DNA from 3 places in the Fodinibius saliphilus genome. Region 2 is predicted to be linked to each of the others. Evidence: riboswitches for the same ligand, from Rfam matches in the RefSeq annotation. Region 2 holds a riboswitch; each other region holds the start of a gene.

Evidence for each region. Region 2 has a riboswitch for cobalamin ahead of FCN14_RS06820 (ribonucleotide-diphosphate reductase subunit beta). Riboswitches for the same ligand answer to the same signal wherever they lie in the genome.
Region 1: it holds a riboswitch for cobalamin, as region 2 does, so the genes downstream of both, FCN14_RS01525 (ABC transporter substrate-binding protein) here and FCN14_RS06820 (ribonucleotide-diphosphate reductase subunit beta) in region 2, are expected to answer to the same signal.
Region 3: it holds a riboswitch for cobalamin, as region 2 does, so the genes downstream of both, FCN14_RS01540 (TonB-dependent receptor plug domain-containing protein) here and FCN14_RS06820 (ribonucleotide-diphosphate reductase subunit beta) in region 2, are expected to answer to the same signal.

Annotation. Positions count from the first base shown of each region.
Region 1 covers NZ_VAWF01000001.1:379,032-386,114, forward strand. Annotated here, with positions in the region: gene FCN14_RS01515 (efflux RND transporter permease subunit) at 5-3,298, opposite strand; gene FCN14_RS01520 (efflux RND transporter periplasmic adaptor subunit) at 3,334-4,389, opposite strand; cobalamin riboswitch at 4,892-5,109, shown strand; gene FCN14_RS01525 (ABC transporter substrate-binding protein) at 5,137-6,324, shown strand; gene FCN14_RS01530 (iron ABC transporter permease) at 6,324-7,083, shown strand, end outside.
Region 2 covers NZ_VAWF01000001.1:1,623,305-1,630,387, forward strand. Annotated here, with positions in the region: gene FCN14_RS06800 (PAS domain S-box protein) at 1-208, opposite strand, end outside; gene FCN14_RS06805 (hypothetical protein) at 289-1,431, opposite strand; gene FCN14_RS06810 (hypothetical protein) at 1,640-2,539, shown strand; gene FCN14_RS06815 (esterase/lipase family protein) at 2,541-3,401, shown strand; cobalamin riboswitch at 3,555-3,745, shown strand; gene FCN14_RS06820 (ribonucleotide-diphosphate reductase subunit beta) at 3,884-4,870, shown strand; gene FCN14_RS06825 (ribonucleoside-diphosphate reductase subunit alpha) at 4,964-7,083, shown strand, end outside.
Region 3 covers NZ_VAWF01000001.1:386,173-393,255, reverse strand. Annotated here, with positions in the region: gene FCN14_RS01560 (adenosylcobinamide-GDP ribazoletransferase) at 1-669, opposite strand, end outside; gene cobT (nicotinate-nucleotide--dimethylbenzimidazole phosphoribosyltransferase) at 669-1,712, opposite strand; gene FCN14_RS01550 (bifunctional adenosylcobinamide kinase/adenosylcobinamide-phosphate guanylyltransferase) at 1,789-2,295, opposite strand; gene FCN14_RS01545 (YncE family protein) at 2,469-3,536, opposite strand; gene FCN14_RS01540 (TonB-dependent receptor plug domain-containing protein) at 3,547-5,475, opposite strand; cobalamin riboswitch at 5,512-5,722, opposite strand; gene FCN14_RS01535 (ABC transporter ATP-binding protein) at 5,800-6,759, opposite strand; gene FCN14_RS01530 (iron ABC transporter permease) at 6,825-7,083, opposite strand, start outside.

The DNA.
Region 1 (7,083 bases), 1.2 Mb from region 2:
TCCCTCAGTTTTTAGAGGTTGATGATTCTTCTGATACAGCGATATTGTACACCTTGCGATCCATAATGGCATACATCGTTGGTATAACTACAAGTGTCAGTAGAGTAGATACTATGAGGCCGGCTATGACTGTAATAGCCATTGGGGCACGAAGCTCGGCACCATCTCCAATCCCTATTGCCAGGGGTAGCAGGCCCAGAGTTGTTGTCAGAGTTGTCATAAGAATAGGACGCAATCTCGATTTTCCTCCTTCCAAAATTGCTTGAATCTTATCTTTACCTCGTTCCCGAAGTTGGTTAATTAAGTCAATGAGTACGATCGCATTATTTACTACGATTCCTACCAGTAAGATGAGGCCGATGAAAACGACCACGCTAATGGTTGATCCGGTAAGCCATAATCCAAGAATTGCACCAACAAGGGCAAGGGGGATAGTGAAAAGAATTATGAACGGATGCATTAATGATTCAAACTGTGAGGCCATTACCAGGTAAACCAGGAAGACAGCCAGAGAAAGGGCGAAAATAAGTGATTGAAATGAATCTGCCATCTCCTCGTTTTGACCGCTTACGCGTGCTTGTAAGCCGGTAGGAATGGTAGTTTCATCAATCACAGATCTAATTTCTTCGGCAGCAGTAGCAAGGTCACCATAACTTAGATTCGCTGATACGATGGCTACGCGTTGTTGGGCAACACGCCTAATCTCGCTCGGGCCTGTTGCAACCTCAATATTAGCAATACTAGACAATGGAATAGCAGCATTGCTATTGGGATTGATAATGAGGTTCCTGATATCATCAACCGTTGAGCGATCCTGCTTTTTAGCTCTGACAAGAACATCAATTTTTTGATCTCGCCAAGAGTAACGAGTGGCAATATCACCTCGCACTTTACTGACAACAAGGTCTGCTACTTCATAAACCTGCAGTCCTAATGCAGCAGCTTTGGGGCGATCAAAAGTGACCTGTATTTCAGGACTACCTTGCTCCATGGTAGATTTAACATCGGCAAAACGGGAATTAGAACTGAGCTTTGTACGGATTCGATCACTTACTTTTTTGAGGTTGTCCAGGTCATAGCCTGAAATTTCAACTTCGACAGGAGTTTTAAAGGTAAAAAGAGCAGGACGCGAAAATTTATATTCTAGCCCTGGAATGCGTTGGAGATCCAGCCTGAGCTCATCTATTGTACTTTCTTCAAGTGAACGTCCGGCTCCACTGCTTAGGGTTACATTGAGTTCACCCCAATTTTCTCCACCTTGATTTGGATTGGCATCCATTTGATTACCAGTACCGGCAACAGCAAAGGTGGCATCAATAGAAGAGACATCATTCGCTGCATTCTGTACCATTTGAAGAGCACGGTCAGTTTGTTCAATTGGCGTCCCCGGGGGCATCTGAAATTCTACATTAAACTCCCCTTGTGATAGGGAGGGTATTAGTTCCATGCCTAGCTGGGGAACCAGCATTAATGTTCCTAAGAGAGATAAGAATGCAAACGAGATAACGGTGAATCGGTGACGTAGAGACCATTTTAGAACATCTGGATACCAGTTTTCAATAGCTGTATATCCTTTATCAAAAGCATTGAGAAAAGGTTTAAGCACAAACATTATACCTTTACTTAACCAGCGTACAATTTTGCTGAATACACCAATTATAAAAGAAGGTATAGTTTCAAAGATAAAGATACGTGCTGCACGCATCCATCGTCCTACCATTGTTCGTGGTTTACGAAGTTCTGGTTTTTTCACCTTAGCTCTTTCACGACCGGCTAATGAAGATAGCATCGGTATTAGTGTGATTGCAACAACCAGTGAAGCCAGCAATGAGAAGGTTACCGTAAGAGCTTGGTCTCTAAACAGCTGTCCGGCAATACCATGTACAAAAACAAGTGGGAAGAACACAGCTATTGTGGTAAGGGTAGAGGCGATCACAGCAGTTCCTACTTCTCCTGCACCGTCTTTGGCAGATTGTATGGGGCCTTTGCCCATTTCTTTATGTCTCGAAATATTTTCAAGTACTACAATAGAGTTATCAACCAGCAGCCCGATACCTAGGGCAATACCTCCGAGCGACATAATATTAAGAGTAATATCGTTTCCATACATTAGGTTAAAAGTGGCAATAACGGAGACAGGAATTGATAGAGAAATAATTACCGTTGTCCAGAAATTACGAAGGAAGAGAAACAAGATAACAATTGCTAAAATACCACCAATAATACCTGCATTAACGACTTCACTTACGGCCGATGAAATATAAGTCGATTGATCATATACTTTAGTTACAGCCATATCCTTAGGCAAATGATCTGATACAGCTCCCATTTTAGACTGTACATTACTTGCTACATTTACAGTATTTGCATCTCCCTCTTTGTAGATGGCGATTTCAACTGCTTCCTGTCCGTTCAGTCGCGATATTGCTTCCCGTTCTTTATATCCCTGCTCAATAGTGGCAACATCTTTAAGGTAAACGGGGGATCCATTTTGGGTTGTGATAACGACGTTACGAATATTATCTACAGTTTTAAACTGGTTTAGCGTTCGCACCAAATACTGTTGGTTACCCTCTTCCAGGCGTCCGCCGGAGAGATTCACATTCTCGGCATCAAGTACCTGTGTTACTTGCGATATGGGGATATTTAAATGAGACAGCCGATCTTGATTAATAGATACCTGTATTTCTTCTTCAAGTCCACCACTTATCTTAATAGAGGCAACCCCCTGAGAAGATTGCAGATCTTTTTTTATCTGTTCTTCTGCAAACCGACGAAGCTTTTTAAGCTTATTGATATGAGAATTTGTAGGTTGTTTACTGTCTAAACTCGCATAATTGACATCCTGTTGCCTTTCATTACCATCCTTTATATAGAATGCATATCGCATAATTGGATCCAGGGTGGGGTCGAAACGCAGAATAACGGGACGTTCAACTTCAAGAGGTAATTGCAGGGCATCAAGCTTCTCGCGCACATCAATACTTGCAAAATCCATGTCGGTGCCCCAGGCAAATTCAAGGGTCACATCAGACTGTCCCGACCGGGAAATAGATCGAACTTGCTGCACATCTTTAACAACGCCCAGTGCTTCTTCTACTGGTTTTGATACCAGGTTTTCAACTTCAGCAGGAGCAGCACCTTCAAATTCAGTACGTACCGTCAGGGTAGGGTAACTCAGTTCTGGAAGCAAGTTAATATTGAGTCGGCTTAATGAGACGAAACCGAATAAAATGATGCCAATGGTAAACATGGCAATCGTCACTTTTCGGCGGATAGAAAAATCAATCAATTTCATTTTAGATACCCCTTTTTGTGTGAAAAATCGGCTAATTAATAGGAGACAACGTCTACCAAGGCACTATCTTGAAGGCTGTTTTGGCCCACTGTTACTACGGTATCGGAAGGACTTAAGCCTTCTAATACTTCAATGTTTTCTCCATTAATGTAGCCAGTACGTACATTCCTACGATAGGCCATATTATTATTAATGATATAGACACTACTGGTTCCGTCTTCAGTCATTACTGAGTTTTTGGGAACCATCAGCGTATTCTGATGGGTATCGTAGACAATACGGACCCGGCCAAACATCCCCGGTTTTAATTGTCGAGATTCATCTTTTATTGAAACTGTTACCTTAAATGTCCCAGTTTCAGCATTAACAACCGGACTTATCCGCAAGACATTACCTGAGAAAATTTTGCCGGGAATAGCATCTACTTTAATATTTGCTGGTTGTCCCTTTTCAAGTTTATTCATCTCATGTTCAGGAACATTAAGTACGGCCAAGAGGGGGTCAAAATCGGTAATTTGGAATACTTCCTGATCGGTGTTTATCATATTTCCAACTTTAATCATACGATCAGAGATGATACCATCAATAGGGGCTGTTATCTTAGTGTGTTTGACTTGGAGTTGAGCCAGCTCATAGGCAGATTTTTGAGCTTGGTATTCATACTTGGCATTTTCATACTCTTGTGCACTGATAAGTTCTTTCTGGTACAGCTCTTTTTTGCGATTGAGCTCGTTCTTAAGCCGATCCATTGTTGCTTTTGCTTGTTGGGCTTCAAGTTTAAGTTGCTCATCTTCGAGTTGTACCAGTAGATCTCCGGTATTAACTACATCTCCTTCTTCGACATGAAGCGTTTCTACAATGCCTCGAACTTTTGCTACTACTGTAGCTTCTTCATCTGCCTCCAGCGTGGCAGTGCTGGAGTAATGAGCAGCGATATCGCCCTTATTAGCAATTGCTACTTCTACGGGAATAGTTGCGGTAGAATCTTTATCAGTCACCTCTTTTGACTGGGATTCGGTACTACAAGAATAGATGAATGTTGCGGACCAAACTAATACACCTAAAGTCAACCATTTTGCTGAATTATTCATACTAAAACCAGTTTGAAAAGATTTAGAATTTTTAACCTACTTGGTTTCCATTACGCACCAATTCAGAAATTTGTTACGAAAAAAAATAAGTTTAAGGGTGGCTTGGTATTGAAAGAAGGAGAGAAATGAAGCGGGAAAAGCTAACAATATGGCTTATAAAAGGTTTTAAGGGTGATTATTTGGTTTTTAACTCCATCCCCTGAATCAGGATAGAAACATAAATAGATTAATCTACTTTTTTAGTTCTGGTATAGAAGGGAAAGGAATTTATCGTTTATAATTTTCAACAGCTAGGCAAGATTTTTACCCAGATGCCCCAGGAGGGGGGCAACAGTTATAACTAATCCCAAAATCAAAATAATATATCTCTATTCATCACTTAAAATCTTAATTATTTTACTAAATAGTATGAACCCTTACTAATTCTGGAATAGAAATTTGAGTATTTCTTTGTTGGCTTATGACTCAGAATACCGTTATTATTATGAATCTTATAATTTTAATGTACTGATTCAATAAAGGTCTGCATTGTGATCAATGTAGTTAAAATGGGAATTCGGTGATCAACCTATTGTCTTGGTTGAAAGTCCGGAGCAGTCCCCGCTGCTGTAAGCTCCATGAACTTTGTGATGCTGAAATCCACTATCTGTCTGCGGCAGATGGGAAGGTTATCATAAAAGAGGAGTAAGCCAGAAGACCTGCCCGTATTGATGACGGAAAAAGCTCTCGGGAGAAAGAGCCGTATCCATGTTTCTCAAACGTCTTTACTGTTTCTGTTTTTATATATTGCTCATCGGACTTTTTTCGGTTGGAATATCATTAACTGCCTGTCAACAAGCGAAAGAAAAGTCTAACACCACTTATTCGCCCCCTGATTCTGTTTACTTTCAGGATCAAGTGCATGCAAAATTTGCTGAGGGCTTTCAGATCCAATATCACAACAATTATAAACTCCTCGAAATTCTAAAACCTTTCCAAGATAAGGTTGATACTTTGCGCTATGCCTTAATTCCCCGAGAATTGGAAGGCAAAGTAGAGGTGGGAGATGCTCGTAAAATTACTATCCCCGTTCAAAGTATGATTGCAAGTTCTACGACCCATATTGGACTTATTGAGATGCTGGAAGCTAACGATATTCTTTCCGGGATGGTGGGGGCTGAATATGTGTACAGTCCCAAAGTTCGAAAGGGAATCGAGAATGGTGATATTATGAGTTTGCTGCAGGGAGAGGTCAATAAAGAAAAGGTACTGGAGCTTAACCCGGACGTTTTAATGATTTCGGGAGGACAGTCGTCACAATTTGATAATTACCGTGTTCTTATTGACTCGGGCATCAACATCTTGGTAAACTCTGAATGGCTGGAAACAACTCCACTTGGTAAAGCAGAATGGATGAAAGTAATGGCCGCTTTATTGAATAAAGAAAAGTTGGCTAACAAAAAGTTCAATGCCGTTGTTAAGCGGTATAATAAATTGAAAGCTGCTATCGATACTGTGTCTCAGAAACCATTGATTATTAATAGTATGCCGTATAAAGGAGCATGGTTTGTATCGGCTGGCGACAGTTTTGCTGCCCGTTTTTTAAAAGATGCCGGAGCTGACTACCCTTGGTTAGATACCGAAGGCACAGGAGGGTTACGCAAGAGTTTTGAGGTGGTATATGAAAAGGGATTAGAAGCAGATATTTGGTTGAATCCGGGATCAGCCCAATCCAAAGAAGATATTTTGGCAAAAGACAGTCGGTTTAAAGATTTCAAATCTTTTAAAACCGGAAAAATATACAACAATAATAAACGACAGCATCCCAAAGGTGGAAATGACTACTGGGAATCGGGGGTAGTTAATCCAGATATCTTGTTAGCTGATTTGATCAAGATTTTACATCCTCAAGTAGTTCCGGATCATAAACTCTATTACTATCAGAAAATCAAGTAATGGGTAGATCAATAGCCGATCAAACAAAACAGTATGGAGTGGGAATACGACCGCTTTATCTATTTTTTTTAATAGGTGGGGTTGGAGTACTATTTTTGTTGAATTTAGCCCTTGGTTCGGTGGACATTCCTCTGGAAGCAATTGTACAAATTCTTTTGGGGGTTGATGCAGGACAAGATTCTTGGCATAAAATTGTGATTAATATTCGTCTACCGCGAGCTGTAACAGCCATTTTAGCGGGTAGTGCCCTAGCTGTTGGGGGGCTACAGATGCAAACACTTTTTCGAAACCCACTGGCGGGTCCATCAGTACTGGGCATTACTGCCGGAGCCAGCCTTGGGGTAGCAGTGGTAATGCTGGCCGCAGGCACTATTACAAGTATATTTGCCATTCAACAGTTATCAGCCATGGGAAGCTGGATTATCGTATTAGCTGCCAGTTTGGGCTCGGCAGTAGTGCTGTTATTAATTCTATTGATCTCTATCAAGGTTAGAGATAATGTAACTCTTCTTATTATTGGGTTAATGATTGGGAATGTGACGATCGCCATAGTAAGCATCTGGCAGTATTTTAGCCGACCTGAACAGATACAGGATTATCTGATTTGGACATTTGGAAGCTTGGGCGGTGTGCCACTTGACCAACTATGGATATTAGCACTCGTTGCTATTTTGGGTAGTGGTATTGCACTGGTATTATCTAAATCTTTAAACGGCTTGTTACTCGGTGAAAACTATGCCCGAAGTATGGGGCTTTCTG
Region 2 (7,083 bases):
TAGGTTCTCTATCATTGTTATCAAGCGCTTTATACAGTTCCTCTTTTCTCTCGGGTGGGCGAATATCCTCGAGAGTTAATGTCTTTACCTCTTCTTGGGAGTACTCATATTTTTTTCGAAAACTATCATTTACGCTCAGAATTCGAAGAGTCCCTTTCTCATATATCAATATGGGATTGGGGTTTACATCAAATAGAAACTGATCCATATCCTAAATACATATTTTTATATTATCACCCCAAAAAGGGCAACTAAATTTATATTTGCAAATATAAACTGTTCCTTTTTTTAAAACTCCCATTTGTAGGTTCTGTGGGTTTTATGGTGATAACATCCCAATGCTTCTAAACTTCGCTGCATCAACCAATTTTTTTCACTAACCCAAGCTCCTTCCAAATATTCTAAGGTGGGAGCTGCTTCCTTTGTATATTGTATCCCGCGTGTAAATGTTAAGGCTTCTAATCCCATCTTTCGATACTCCGGACGTGTACCATAAACCAACGTACGTAAGTGTTTAGCCCGGCGTTTAAACCAGAACAATTTGGGATAATGCCACCAACGAAGTTTACCCCCGGTTTCTCTTGAAATTTCATTTAAATCAGGAACGCAAACTATAAAAGAGGCAGGACGACCATCAACAAAAGCAATTAATACGCTTTCGGCAATAAGTACCGGTTTAAGTTTGTCGATCATATCTTCGATTGTATCTTGCGTCAACTCTGTAAACTCTTCTTCCCGCTCATCAATATCCTGTTCTCTCCATGCATCATTATAGATCTCCCGAATATATTCGGCATCCCTGTAGATATTATTCATATCTATTGGGCGAAGCTCAACATCATCACGGCTTTCGATGCGATCAGTAATACGTTTCATCCGCTCAGGGATGGGCTGTTCAAAATCCCGTTTGTAACTCCAGTGATCATCCAGTTTTTGAGCCCCCGTTTGTTCCAATAACTCTTTGTAGTAAGGGGGGTGATAAAACATGCCATAAATGGGAGGCTCATCATAGTTTTCTACCAACAATCCCCAATACGTATCATTTTCCCCAAAATTGATTGGCCCCTGCATAGCATTATATCCTCGCTGGCGGTGCCACTTTTTAGCAAAGTCAATAATAGCTTGGGCCAAATCAGGATCATTTTGCATCTCAATAAATCCCAGCCCACCCATAGGAGGGTCTAATACTTTATCACGTTCAGGTGTATTCATTACTGCAAAACGTCCTACCACAGTGCCATCATCTTTTACCAGGTAACGCTCGCACTCCCCCTTTTCAAAAAAAGCATTAGAGTCAGGATCAAAAATATTTTCAATTTCAAATCGAAAGGGTGGCCCCCACTGGGGATAGTCCTCATAAATTTGAAATGGCAGCATATGAAAAGCCTCTACCTGTTTGTCAGAGCAGACCTGTTCAAAATCAAACGACATATATATTTTAATTTATCCTTTTTATAATTATACCAGTAGAAGAAAGAGTTACACCCAGCACAAAATTCCGATAGATTTACATCAGAATAACAGCTATTATTAGGTGGCCCAAATGCCAACTTAATATCTAGTATCTGGCTTGAAGGAACAAAAGAAAAAAAGAATAATTGCGCTACTTTTATTTACTGCCTGTGCAATTAGTGGGTATATGTTTTTCGTTACTTTTGATAGTGCACCAAAGCACCTCCAGAGCTTTGCCCAAGCCGATTCGCTGATACAAACCGAACTTTCTAATTTTAATATTCCTCAGCGGCAAGTTCGGATTTCAACAATCAACGTTACACCTGATTTTTCACGTAAAAGCTATCAGCTTGGTGTACCATATCAATTCTCGAAAACACACTTTCATGCAGAGCTGAATAAACGCTTCCATTTTTATTCGGTCGAAACCCCCGCCCGGGTTACCTTTCCACAAGAAGATATGGATATCCACTTGGTATACAAGGGCACTGTCATCCGCTCTATTAGCCTCCAAACAGATCCGGACTTGGCATATCGCAGAGACCAAGCCAGCTTACTGATCTCTTTTGATGAGATGCCCGGAGAACCTGTTATTGATCAGATTCAACAATATGGAGAACCCATCCCTATTGTTTTAAAGATTGATAACCCTATGCAAGCTAATGACTGGCGAAAAAAGCTTGGCAGCAGATATAATCGAATTATATTTTGGTTGCAAAATCACGATGGCGAGGACCTTATTAAGGTGAACCGTTCTACGGCTATCGACAAAATAAAACAACTTCAACAGGTTCTGCCCGAGACAACAATGATGTATCTCAGTAGTTCAGAAAAATCATCAGCAAAAAAAGAACTTATCGAACAAACAAAAATGTCCTTTGTGGATGCTGATAATGCCCTTATCTTGCACTCCGATATGGGTAAGGGGGCTTTTATTAAAAAATTGGAAAATTTAACAAAGCCAGACACCCCATCTATTGCACTGATCTCCGGCAATGAGATAACGCTGTCTTGGCTTACTGAAAAGCTACCAGAGTTAAAAAAATCCGGAGTCGATATAATACCGCCGCCAAAAGCTGATTATTGATATGATTGACCGTCTCGATACTAACAAATGGCTTAAACGATTTGAAATAGATGAATTTCCTGAGCCCGAAAGTATTACTCTCAAACATCCGGTTCTGCTTTGCCACGGTTATGGAGCAATTGCATCTTTGGTAAAACCCTCCCCTCTTTATGATGTTGCCATGCTGCTGCGCACCCATAATGTACCGGCCTTTGCTCCTAACATTGTACCCTATGCCAAAATTGAAACACGCGCTAAGGGATGGGTCAAGCTTATCAAAGAACTTACCGAGGATTTACCTGGTGGTAAAGTCAATATTGTTGCCCATAGTATGGGAGGATTAGATATGCGATACGCGCTGACAAAGCTTGATATCGCTAAACAGGTGGCATCTTTCACTACAATATGTACACCGCATCGGGGAACCAGCCTAGCTGAACTTACCCTTAAAACCCCCGACGCTATTCGCGATAAACTAGCCGATTTTCTTGATTGGATGGGAGATCGTATCTATCCCAAAACCAAAAGTGATTCGGTGGGTTCTGCCGAACAACTAACCAGGAAATATGTTACTGAAGTTTTTAATCCTCAGGTACCTAATGTTCCTGACATTCCTTACTACTCTTATAGCTCAGCTGTAGGTAAAGGGACAAATGCACCTATTCGTGTTATAGCACGCTACCAGAACAAACATATCTTTGATTTAGAAGGCATTAATGATGGTATGGTATCCGTAGCAAGTGCAAAGTGGGGAGAACATATCAAAACTCTTAACCTCTCGCACCTGGAACAGATGAACCTGCGGGTCAAGGACGATCGACAGGATATTTATAAACACTTTTGGTTGGAAGTTGTTAAAACGCTGAATGAGAAGGGCCACTGATACTCCATTTCTGTACAATATTTTCTCTCTTTGTTCTCATCATTATTAGCTTTTCCATTATCCTATTTGTTTAACTCTCAGTACCCCCTATTGTTGAAAACTCCGTCTTTTTGTGGAAAAGTATTCGTTGACAATGGCGATAGTACCCTTTTTCTTAAGTTCTGATTCCAAGGTGTCTGCCAGTCGGCAGATGAAAAGGGAATCCGGTGTAAAACCGGAACTGTTCCCGCAACTGTAATCCGATTTTTTTTGATATAAACCACTGTCTCAACCCCAAAAGAGACGGGAAGGTATCAGGAAACTGTTCGGTAAGTCAGGAGACCTGCCTTTGAATCAAGTAAACGAGGCCTTCGGGAGTTAAGGCGTTGTTGAAAGGCAGGATTGTATTAGACAGCTTGACCCTTACATTACCGTATCTTCTTATCTCTGCCTCTCAACGTTTTAGCCCCCTTCTCATAATTCAAAGCTAAAACGAAACTACTATGGCTAGTAAATTAATAGGTCGTACTTCGGTACGCGAAAATATTCAACTAAGCGCAGATCCTTCCTATCCTATCTTCAAGAAACTATATGAAAAGCAGAAAAAAGTTATTTGGTTCCCAGAGGAGTTGAACATCCAGCAAGATGCCCTGGACTACCACTCACTATCGGAGGATGAGAAACGCCTGTTTGATACCGCGGTTGGGTACTTCTGTTCTTCGGAACTGCTGGTACAAAACGTGCTGGTAAACTCATTCTTTCCACTGCTGACTGATCCCCATGCCAAGATGAGCTTTAGTACACAGCTGTTTATGGAGAACATACACAGCGACTTTTTTGAGATTGTATTGCAGTCCTTTGGCATGGATCGTGAAAAGATGTATGATGTCGCATTTTCCGACCCTATCCTGCGAAAAAAACAGTCGCTCGTTGTTGATGAAATTGACAAAATCAGCCATGGTAAAATCGATCCCGAAAGTCTGGAGGGACAAAAACAGATATTGCGAGCCATTCTGCTGAACAACATTGTTCTCGAAGGCATCTTTTTCTACTCCTCTTTCGCCCATTTTTTTGCGCTTAAGGATATGGCCAAAATGAAAAATGTGGTATCGGGGGTAGAACTGGTACTTATTGATGAATCACTGCACCTACAAAATGGGATTGAAGCTATTCTCATTATGCTGGAAGAAAACCCAGCAATCGTCGAAGACTCCGAATATGTGCAAGATATCCGCAATGTTATTCTGGAAGGAACGGCCCTTGAAATTGAATACGTAAAACACCAGTTCGCCGATCGTACTATCCTGGGCATTTCATCCGGTGAAATGGAGCGCTACCTGAAATATATCACCGACCGTCGCCTGCAGGAACTTGGTTTCCAACAGGAGTTCCATGTGAATGAGAATCCCTTGCGATTTCTCCAGAAAGAGGACGTGAAGAAGCTTATCAATTTTTTCGAGGTCTCCTCCACCGAATACACGAATTACTAGATCATTCTTTGTCATGCTAAACTTGTTTCAGCATCTCGACCAACGGAGAGATGACAGTAGAAACCAAATTATATCTATAAACATATCAATATTATGAAACGTACCGTCATAAAGCGTGATGGAACAGAACAACCATTTCGCACTCAAAAAATCATTAATGCCATCTTTAACATCATACAGGGACTGGAGGTAGAGGACGATTATGAGCTGGTCTTCCTGATCATGAAAGAGCTGGATCTAAAAGTCCCTGAACGAGTCACCACCGAAGAACTCGACCGGCTGGTCTTGAAGGCCATCGAGCAGCTTATTCCCAAGCACCCAGTGTATGATACACTGGCCACGCGACAACTGCTCAAAATCATCAATAAGGATATAGACCGGCGGCTGGATGGGTTCCGAGCCTACCTTGACCAGGCATTTGAACAGAATCTGCTGGATGACCGACTTAAAGAATTTGACCTCGACCTGCTCGCAAATACACTCGATTTCGAACGTGATGGTCTGCTCGGCTACTTCGGACTTACCACCCTTAACGATCGTTACCTGATGACAAACCGGGACGATCAGACTATCGAAAAGCCGCAGTGGTTTTTTATGCGAGTAGCTATGGGGATCGGTAACTCCAACGAGGAGATCGTGAAGATGTACAATAAGCTCTCCAACCTGGAATACCTGCACTCCACGCCTACCCTCTTTAATTCCGGGACAACGACCTCACAATATTCTTCGTGCTATGTCAGTGTGATTGATGATTCACTGGATTCCATTATGGATAAAGCCCGCGAGACTGCTTTCTTAGCCAAATATGCCGGCGGCGTAGGTACCGATGTGAGCCGTATCCGGGCCACAGGTTCTAATATAAAATCCTTGAATGCCCCATCATCGGGAGCCATCCCCTTTATCAAAATATTTGACACGCTGGTCAATTCTATACAGCAGGGCGGCCGTCGCCGGAGCTCGCAGGTTATCTCAATGCAGCCGTGGCACCTCGATATTGACGGGTTCTTGGATCTGCGCGAAACCACCGGAAACGCCTATTTCAGAACGCCCTCTCTTAATACTAGCATCTGGATGCCCGACGAAATGATGCGCCGAATCCGGGAAGATGAACCTATTTATCTGTTTGATCCCGGCGAATGCCCGGAACTTGTGGAAGCTATGGGCGACGATTTCAAGAAGAAATATGAGAAGCGCATTGAGCAAGCAGAAGCAGGTGGGTTAACCCAGTACGACAAACGCGACAGTAAGAACTTTTTCAAAAAATACCTGTTTAAGCTGGCCAAAACCGGACACCCGTGGCTTATATTCAAAGATGAGCACAACCGCCACAATCCATGTCCGCAGTACAGCGCTATCAACAGTTCTAACCTGTGTACCGAGATCTCTATCCCCAATCGACCGGATTCTACCGCCGTATGTACGCTAGCCTCTGTAAACCTTTCCAAACATGTAAAAGATGATCACAGCGATGTCGACTGGGATAAGCTCGAAGATACGCTGGAAACCATGACCCGCGGACTCGACAATATTCTGGACAAAAATTTCTACCCCTCCGAAGAAGCCAAAAAGAACACTATGGACCTACGTCCGCTGGGGATCGGCCTGATGGGCTTTGCTGAGGCACTGTTAGATCTCGGTATCCCCTATGACTCGGAAGAAGCAGTACTACTGGCTCGAAAATTAGGCTCATTTATGCGGGAGGTTACCTATCGTACCTCCCAAGAGTTGGCCGAAGAGCGAGGAGCTTTTGCGCACTACGAAGAAGTAAAAGAAAAGGGCAATGCCTACGATTACAAACCGCGCCGAAATGCCGTGCTACTTGCCATTGCCCCTACCGCTTCGATCTCTATCATCTCGGGTACCACTTCATCTATCGACAGCTATTTTAGCAATCTCTACTCCCGTGATACCCTTTCCGGCAAAAACATTGTCATCAATCAACAGCTCATTGAAGACCTGGAAGAAAAAGAGCGATGGAATGACGATATGGCTCAAAAGATCAAGGCCAATAACGGATCGGTACAACTTATCGCAGAGCTGGATGGTGTTATCGATAAAGACCTGTACAAAACAGCCTATGAGATACACCCCAAACGGCAGATTGATATTGCAGCGGCCTTCCAAAAGTCTATTGATCAGTCGGTATCAAAATCTCTTTATATCGATGAACGGTACCGCGACGATATGGAAGAGATCTACCTCTATGCCTGGGA
Region 3 (7,083 bases), 1.2 Mb from region 2:
GCCAATCCATTTGTTGAAAAACCAACCCAGATAAGCCAATACACTAATCATGGGAATAAGGCTAAGCCAAATCCATGAGTGTGGTATCAAAAACAGTGGCAGCAATCCAAATACGGCGCTTAAAATTATGGAAAATGGGGACATTTTTTGGGCTACCGGCTTGGCTTTGGAGGGTTCGCCCCGAACATAATCATGCGTCATAATAAGAGTAGTAGCAAAAAATCGACTAGCAGCATGTCCAGCAATAAGAAGAAAAGGGATAGCCAAAGGAGGCAATTCGTTAAGGCTCAGAAACTTCAATGCAAGAATGCCAGTCAGACCAGCAACGCCGAAGGTACCAATGCGTGAATCTTTCATAATACTGAGGATTTGCTCCTGGGTCCACCCTCCACCAAAACCATCAAACATATCGGCCAACCCATCTTCATGAAAAGCCCCGGTCACCCATATTGTTGCCAACATACTTAGCAATACGGCAATCGTTTGTGGAAAGAGGAAGTTAAATCCCCAAAATACTGCTGCCCCTACGCTGCCTACAATAATACCCACCAGAGAAAAATAGCGGGCACTTTCATTCAAAAACTCCGGAGAATGGTCTACCCATTGGGGACACGGAATTTTAGTGAAAAACATTACAGCCGTCAGAAATACCTGTAGTTCTCTTTTCATTAATTATCTCCTTTTGATACGGCAGCATCTTTGAAGGATGCCATATTATTTAAGAAGTTAACAGCAGATTCTATAATGGGATATGCCATTGCCGCGCCGGTACCTTCCCCCAGTCGCATTCCTAACTGCAACAGCGGTTCTGCCTGCAGATAATCCAGCTGAATACGATGTGCCTGCTCGTCGGATGTATGAGTGAAAATAGCAAAATCACGTACTTTGGAATACAACTCACAAGCTACCATAAAAGCGGCTGTAGCAATAAAACCATCTACTAAAATAATCATCTGGTGCTCTGCAGCCTGCAGTATGCCCCCGACAATCATGGCAATTTCAAATCCACCAAATGTTTGTAACACAGAAAACGGATCGGCATCAATATCATGGGCTTCAATGGCCTTTGCAAGTATTGTGGCCTTCTGGCTTACCTCCTCTTCATCAAGCCCCGTTCCTTTACCCGTACATGCATCAATAGAGTAACCTGTTAGTATACTGGTGATAATAGAGGCAGAAGAGGTATTGCCAATACCCATTTCGCCAAAGCCAATAATATTGGTTCCTCTATTATGCCATTGGCTAACAAGTTCGGACCCTGCTTCAATAGCATTATTACACTCTTTAGCAGACATAGCGGGAGTATGACTATAATTCTGGGTACCGGCGGCAATTTTTCGATCTATTAACTTTTCGCTGGATGGCAATTCTGCTGCCACACCTGCATCAATAATTTTTGTAGCGATATTGTGTGTAGCACAAAATACGTTTACGGCCGCCCCACCCCCAACCATATTTAGCACCATCTGTGCCGTTACTTCTTGAGGATATGCATTCACTATTCCTTCGGCAGCAATACCGTGATCACCGGCAAATACAGCTAAAAGTGGATTTTTAAGCTGGGGTTCGAGATCCTGCTGTATAAGTCCAATTTTAAGAGCAATATCTTCTAAGCTGCCCAGTGCTCCTACGGGTTTGGTCTTATTATCAATTTTATGCTGTAAGGGTTCTTCTAAATTTTTGTTTACTGCTGATATATTAAATTCTTTCATCTATATAAATACAGTTTTAAAAAAAAGTAATCCTACATTTAAGATAACTTTCATAGGAAAACACACAGTTATATGCTTATCCTTTTATTTCTACCGGAATACCTGAGACCATGAGAGTAACATTGTCAGCCCGTTCAGCAATAAACTGATTCATCCAGCCCTGCATGTCAGCAAATTTTCGGCCACTTTCGGTGTGAGCATGTGTACCCATACCAATTTCGTTAGTGACCAAAATAAGGGTACAATCCTTTTCAAATAATTTTTCAAGTTCATCCTTGGCCAACTCCATAGACCGATCGACATCTTGGTCGGTATCCATAAAAAAGTTAGTAAGCCAGAGCGTAATACAATCAACAACCACAACTCTTCTCTCAACTTTGATATCTCCGAGCGCTTTTTCCACTTCAAGGGTATTCCACCGCTCATCGCGATCATCCTTATGGCGCTCTACGCGCTGTTCAAAATCTTCGTCCCAAACACGAGCCGTAGCCACATAAACGGGACTGTCGGTCAATGAAAGAGCAAACTCTTGAGCCCTGCTGCTTTTCCCGGATCTCTGGCCACCGGTAATTAAGTGTATCATGTTATATATGCTAAGTTATCCTTTTTGTGTGACTCAGATCTTAATCTGATAGCAATTATTTTCAACTGCAACTATCTAAAAAATAATCCTGAACAGGCGAACCCATCCAGAATTATACGGCTCAACAATCGGACCTTAGGGGAGTCCGATTATACGCCTCTCTTTATAGGGTATCAGTTGCTAGTAAAGTGAAACTTATGGGGGATAATACCTACATTAAAAGAATCCACGGGCGCACCTTCCAGGTCATATACATATCCCTTTCCAGGCTGAGAAGTTCCATTGCTTTTACCTACATAAATACTCTGTTGCAGTGGGAAATAACCGATCGCGTAAAATGACTCATTAACAATATTCTTTTTAATAGTATAAGAGTTCATGTCAATGACGCTAATACCGTTGTTAAGAAGATATGCTTCTGCCTTCTCGGAATTCAGAACCAATCTCTCTTGGTAAGATTGAGCACCTAAAGTAATACCTTCGGTAATAGAGTCGATTACAGTTGCAGAATTCCCATCGATAATATAGACACTGCCAGGAACATCAGAACTTCCTTCAGAATAAGATTTTCTTCCATTGCAAACGACCCAGACTCGTTCTTCGTTATCTACAATCAACTCATTAGGACCGGCACCAACAGTAATGGTCTCAATAACCTCATTGGATGAAAGGTCGATAACTGAAACGGTATTACCATATCCGAAGCCATTATTACTGACATAAAGGTTGTCTCCTACTCTTTCTATATCACGGGGAGTATTTCCGACTTCTATTGCTGCTTCTTTTTTCTCAAAAGATGCCAAGTCAAACATTCTAAGTGAATCTGTAGCGCCTTTAAAATCTGCTGTTCCTACAAATGCAACTCCATCAACTATTTCAATAGCAGTAGGTGCTTTTTCAAAAGAATCTATGGTTCCTTTGCTTTCTAAGGTCTTATAGTCAATAATTTCGATTTTGTCGGCCTTATTAGATACAATATAAATGCGTTCATCTACCTTTTTAGAGGTCTGTAAATAACCTGCCAATGGACGGCCATTTTCCTTATCAAAGGCTTGCAAGATGGTACTTCCGGATTCAGGACTATAGCTTGTAATTGATCCATTTGCATCACTAAAGTTACCCTCATTAACCACATATGCTGCAGAATCCTCAAGTGGAGCGGGGTTGTTATCATTATCTTTGTCGCAGGATACGATTAAAATTACCAGTGACAAGAGAAATAAAGAGTATCGTTTTTTCATCGTTATTATGTTAGAAATTATAAGTTGCAGTTATTGAAAAATTAAAATTCCGTTTTGGCATGGGGTACCAGCTAATGATTTCATATTCCTCTCCAAGAATATTTTTGGCAACAGCTTGTACCTCAAGATCAAAGTTTTGATATGCTTTTTTGAACTGTACATGAGCATCAACCACTTGATAAGGGTCCAATGAATTATTGATATTTTCATTTTCTGTTAAATATCTCCTGCTGATCCATCGGTATTTCAAGACAGTAGTTACATAGTCTCGTTTAATTGTAATAGAGGCATTATATTTCCATTTGGGCACAAGCCGAACTTGATTACCCACCCCTTGGTCTCCGGGGAACCGAGCTTCTGAAATCTCAGTATCTGTTAATATTCCTTTTTGAGCTACTTTTAAAGACCATAGATTTCCCCGCAGAAAAGTATTCTTTAGATGAGCTTCTATCCCTTTTGTAGTAACCTGTTCAACATTACTGGGAGCCCACTGCCCGGATCCACCGGGATACCAGCGAATTCCATTATCAACTTTACTGAAATAACCCGTTAGGTCGAAAGTGGTTATCCCTATAAAAGGGGTTTCACTTAACGAAAGACCCAGCTCAGCACTATTGCTGAGCTCTGGCTTTAGGTTGGGATCTCCTACTTCTCCCCAATAAAGAGCATTAAATGAAGGAGGGTTAAAGTCTCTACTAAGTTGCCCGCGAATAAATAATCGCTCTTCAAAAAGCTCATAGTTAACACCTAAGGAAGGACTGACTATCGTTCCAAAATCGCTATAAATATCTAAACGTAACGCCGGATAAACACGCAAATATTCATCCGCCAATATAAATTCAGGATTAGCCAAAGCACTAAACTGCCGGCGATTCCGTATGTTGTTATAGTTATTCGTCTCAACGCCAGTCAGCTCACCGCTTATCTCTCCCTTTAAAAAAAGGTGTTTGCTTACAGGATGAGTAGCAGTAGAACTAACCATCCACCGTTTTATAGTACTTAAACTGTGAGTACCAATACTCGGATCAAAGTAGTTTAGTTCTACTCGTTCCATATAATTTTTAAATGATATATCTGTCTTGCCCCAATCTACATTATACAAGCTCAACCATCGCATAGACTTATCATTTTGTTGAGCTTGGGGATCTGTGCTAAGTATATCTCCGGGAATCTGATTTTCACTATCTGAAATCCAGAAAGTCGTCTTCCATCGTTCTTTTTTGTTTTTTCTACCTACCGAAGCCATCATGCTATAACGCTTGCTTCGGTTGTGCTCACGCTGTTCAATCGTGTTGTAGGCTCGACTAAAATACTTAAAATCATTTTCCCCATAGTCGTACAGCCCACGATATGCCACATAAGTACCAGTTGATGAGCTATATTTACCTTGCAGCGATGTTTGCCACTGACCATAGGAGCCTATGCCTTGGTGCATGGTAACGTAGCTTTTCTGCTTCCAATCAGATCCAAGATATAATGCACCTGACAGACTTCCTCCACCAAAAGCGGTACTGGGGGTACCAGAACTAACTTGCACATTAGAAAAGAAACTGGCCGGTAAAAGTGACAGATCAGTCTGTCCCTGCATTGGGCTATTGATTGGAATTCCTTCCCACAATACCTGTATTTGCTCAGACGAGAGCCCCCGTTGTGAAGCTGTAGCCATACCTCCGGGTCCATAGTCTTTTATCACTAGGGAGGATTCTGCTGCTAATACTTCAGCAACTGATAATGTCTTTAACATCTGAAGCTGTACTGAATCTATTACCTCAACATTCGTAGGCTGATAGTTCAGTGGCTGATAGATACGGGTAGCTACCACTTCAATCTCATCAAATTGAAGCGTATCACTTACTGTTTGTCCGTACGTAAGATTGTGTGTAAGAAAAAGGGCACAACAACATATAGCTGTGCTATAGCGAATATATAGTTTTATCATAAAATCCTCGTAGAAACTTTAACTCCCGAAAGTTCCTCGAAATAGAATAGATTGGCAGGTCTCCTGGCTTTTCCAACTGTCGGGCCTTCCCATTTGCCAAATGGCTAATAGTGGCACAAAGATATGCGACAGTGTTATACGGAATTACAGTTGCGGGTACAGCTTTCGATTTCCAAGCGATATGCTCGTGCACGAAATTCCCTTTTCACCCCAGTATTAATGGGGAACCGAATCACTATTTCAAAGAGCGCTTAAAGGTATAAGCTTTAATGAGAAAATAAAAACGTATTACCCATTATAATTTTAAAATATTAGCTAGGGTTTCTAGCAATATTGAAACAACTGCTCCAATACCTCCTCAATTGAATCACATTCAAACTGATCTTCACAACAACGGAGCGTCCACTTGAAATCATCTTTTAAACGCTTCACTTCTACTTGAATATCAGTACCGTTCGACTCTTTGACTTGGTATCCTGATCGTTCCAGGGCTCGCCGTGTCCAAAACTGTCCTACAGCATCACCATGCAAGTAAACAGGCGCTTTTTTAGGGTGAAGCAATTTAAAGGATCCTGTACTACGATCGAATTCGAAACTGTCCCGTTCAAATACAGACTCAAAAGTACCATCCAATACCAGGTCCTCTGGAGTACCTGTTACCACATTCCCATTCATATCAATAAGCCATAAGGTATCGGCAGCCTTTAAGGCTAAATCCAGCTCATGAGTAGACAGTAAAATCCCTTTTTGGGTATCGTGAGCCAACTCCCGCAGGAGTCTAATAATCTCTACCCTATTAGGTAGGTCCAGATGTGCAGTTGGTTCATCGAGCATAATGGCCGAGGTATTTTGTGCCAGTGCGCGAGCAATCATTACTTTTTGGCGTTCCCCATCACTCAAGCGCAAGACATCCCGATTAACAAACTGTCCAATTCCTGTTGATTCTATAGCCCATTGCACGACTTCTTCATCTTGCTGGCTAAGTGAGCCAAACCAGCCGGTATAAGGTGACCTTCCAAAGGAAACCAGTTCATAGACACTTAAATTACCGATTGTTAGCCGATCAGTAAGTACTGTACTCACTTTTCTAGCAATCTGCTTGGTAGAGAACGATTTCAACTTTTTATTTTCCAGTTCTACTGTCCCTCCAAGTGGGTAATGTAAGCCTGTCAACGTTCTGATAAGTGTTGACTTACCCGAACCGTTGGGACCCAGCAAGCATACTATTTCACCACTATTTAACGCTACATTTATACCAGATGCAACAACTGTTGGCGACTTCATAGCTCTGCGGGCTGGAAAACCAATGCTTAAACCTTTAGTCGATATGATCTGTTGTTCAAATGCCATCAAAATGAGGCCTGTAGGTTTTTGCGTTCGATAATCACCCAGATCACCACTGGTGACCCTATCAGTGAAGTAACAGCACTAATGGGCAGGGTTGTTGTTGACCCCGGTACCTGTGCAATAATATCACAGGCTAACAGCAATATGGCTCCCATAAGAAGCGTGCTTGGTATCAATACCCGGTGATCGTTGGTTCCCAAAAGTGAACGAGTCAAATGAGGTACAGCGATCCCCACAAAACCGATAGGACCACAAAAAGCG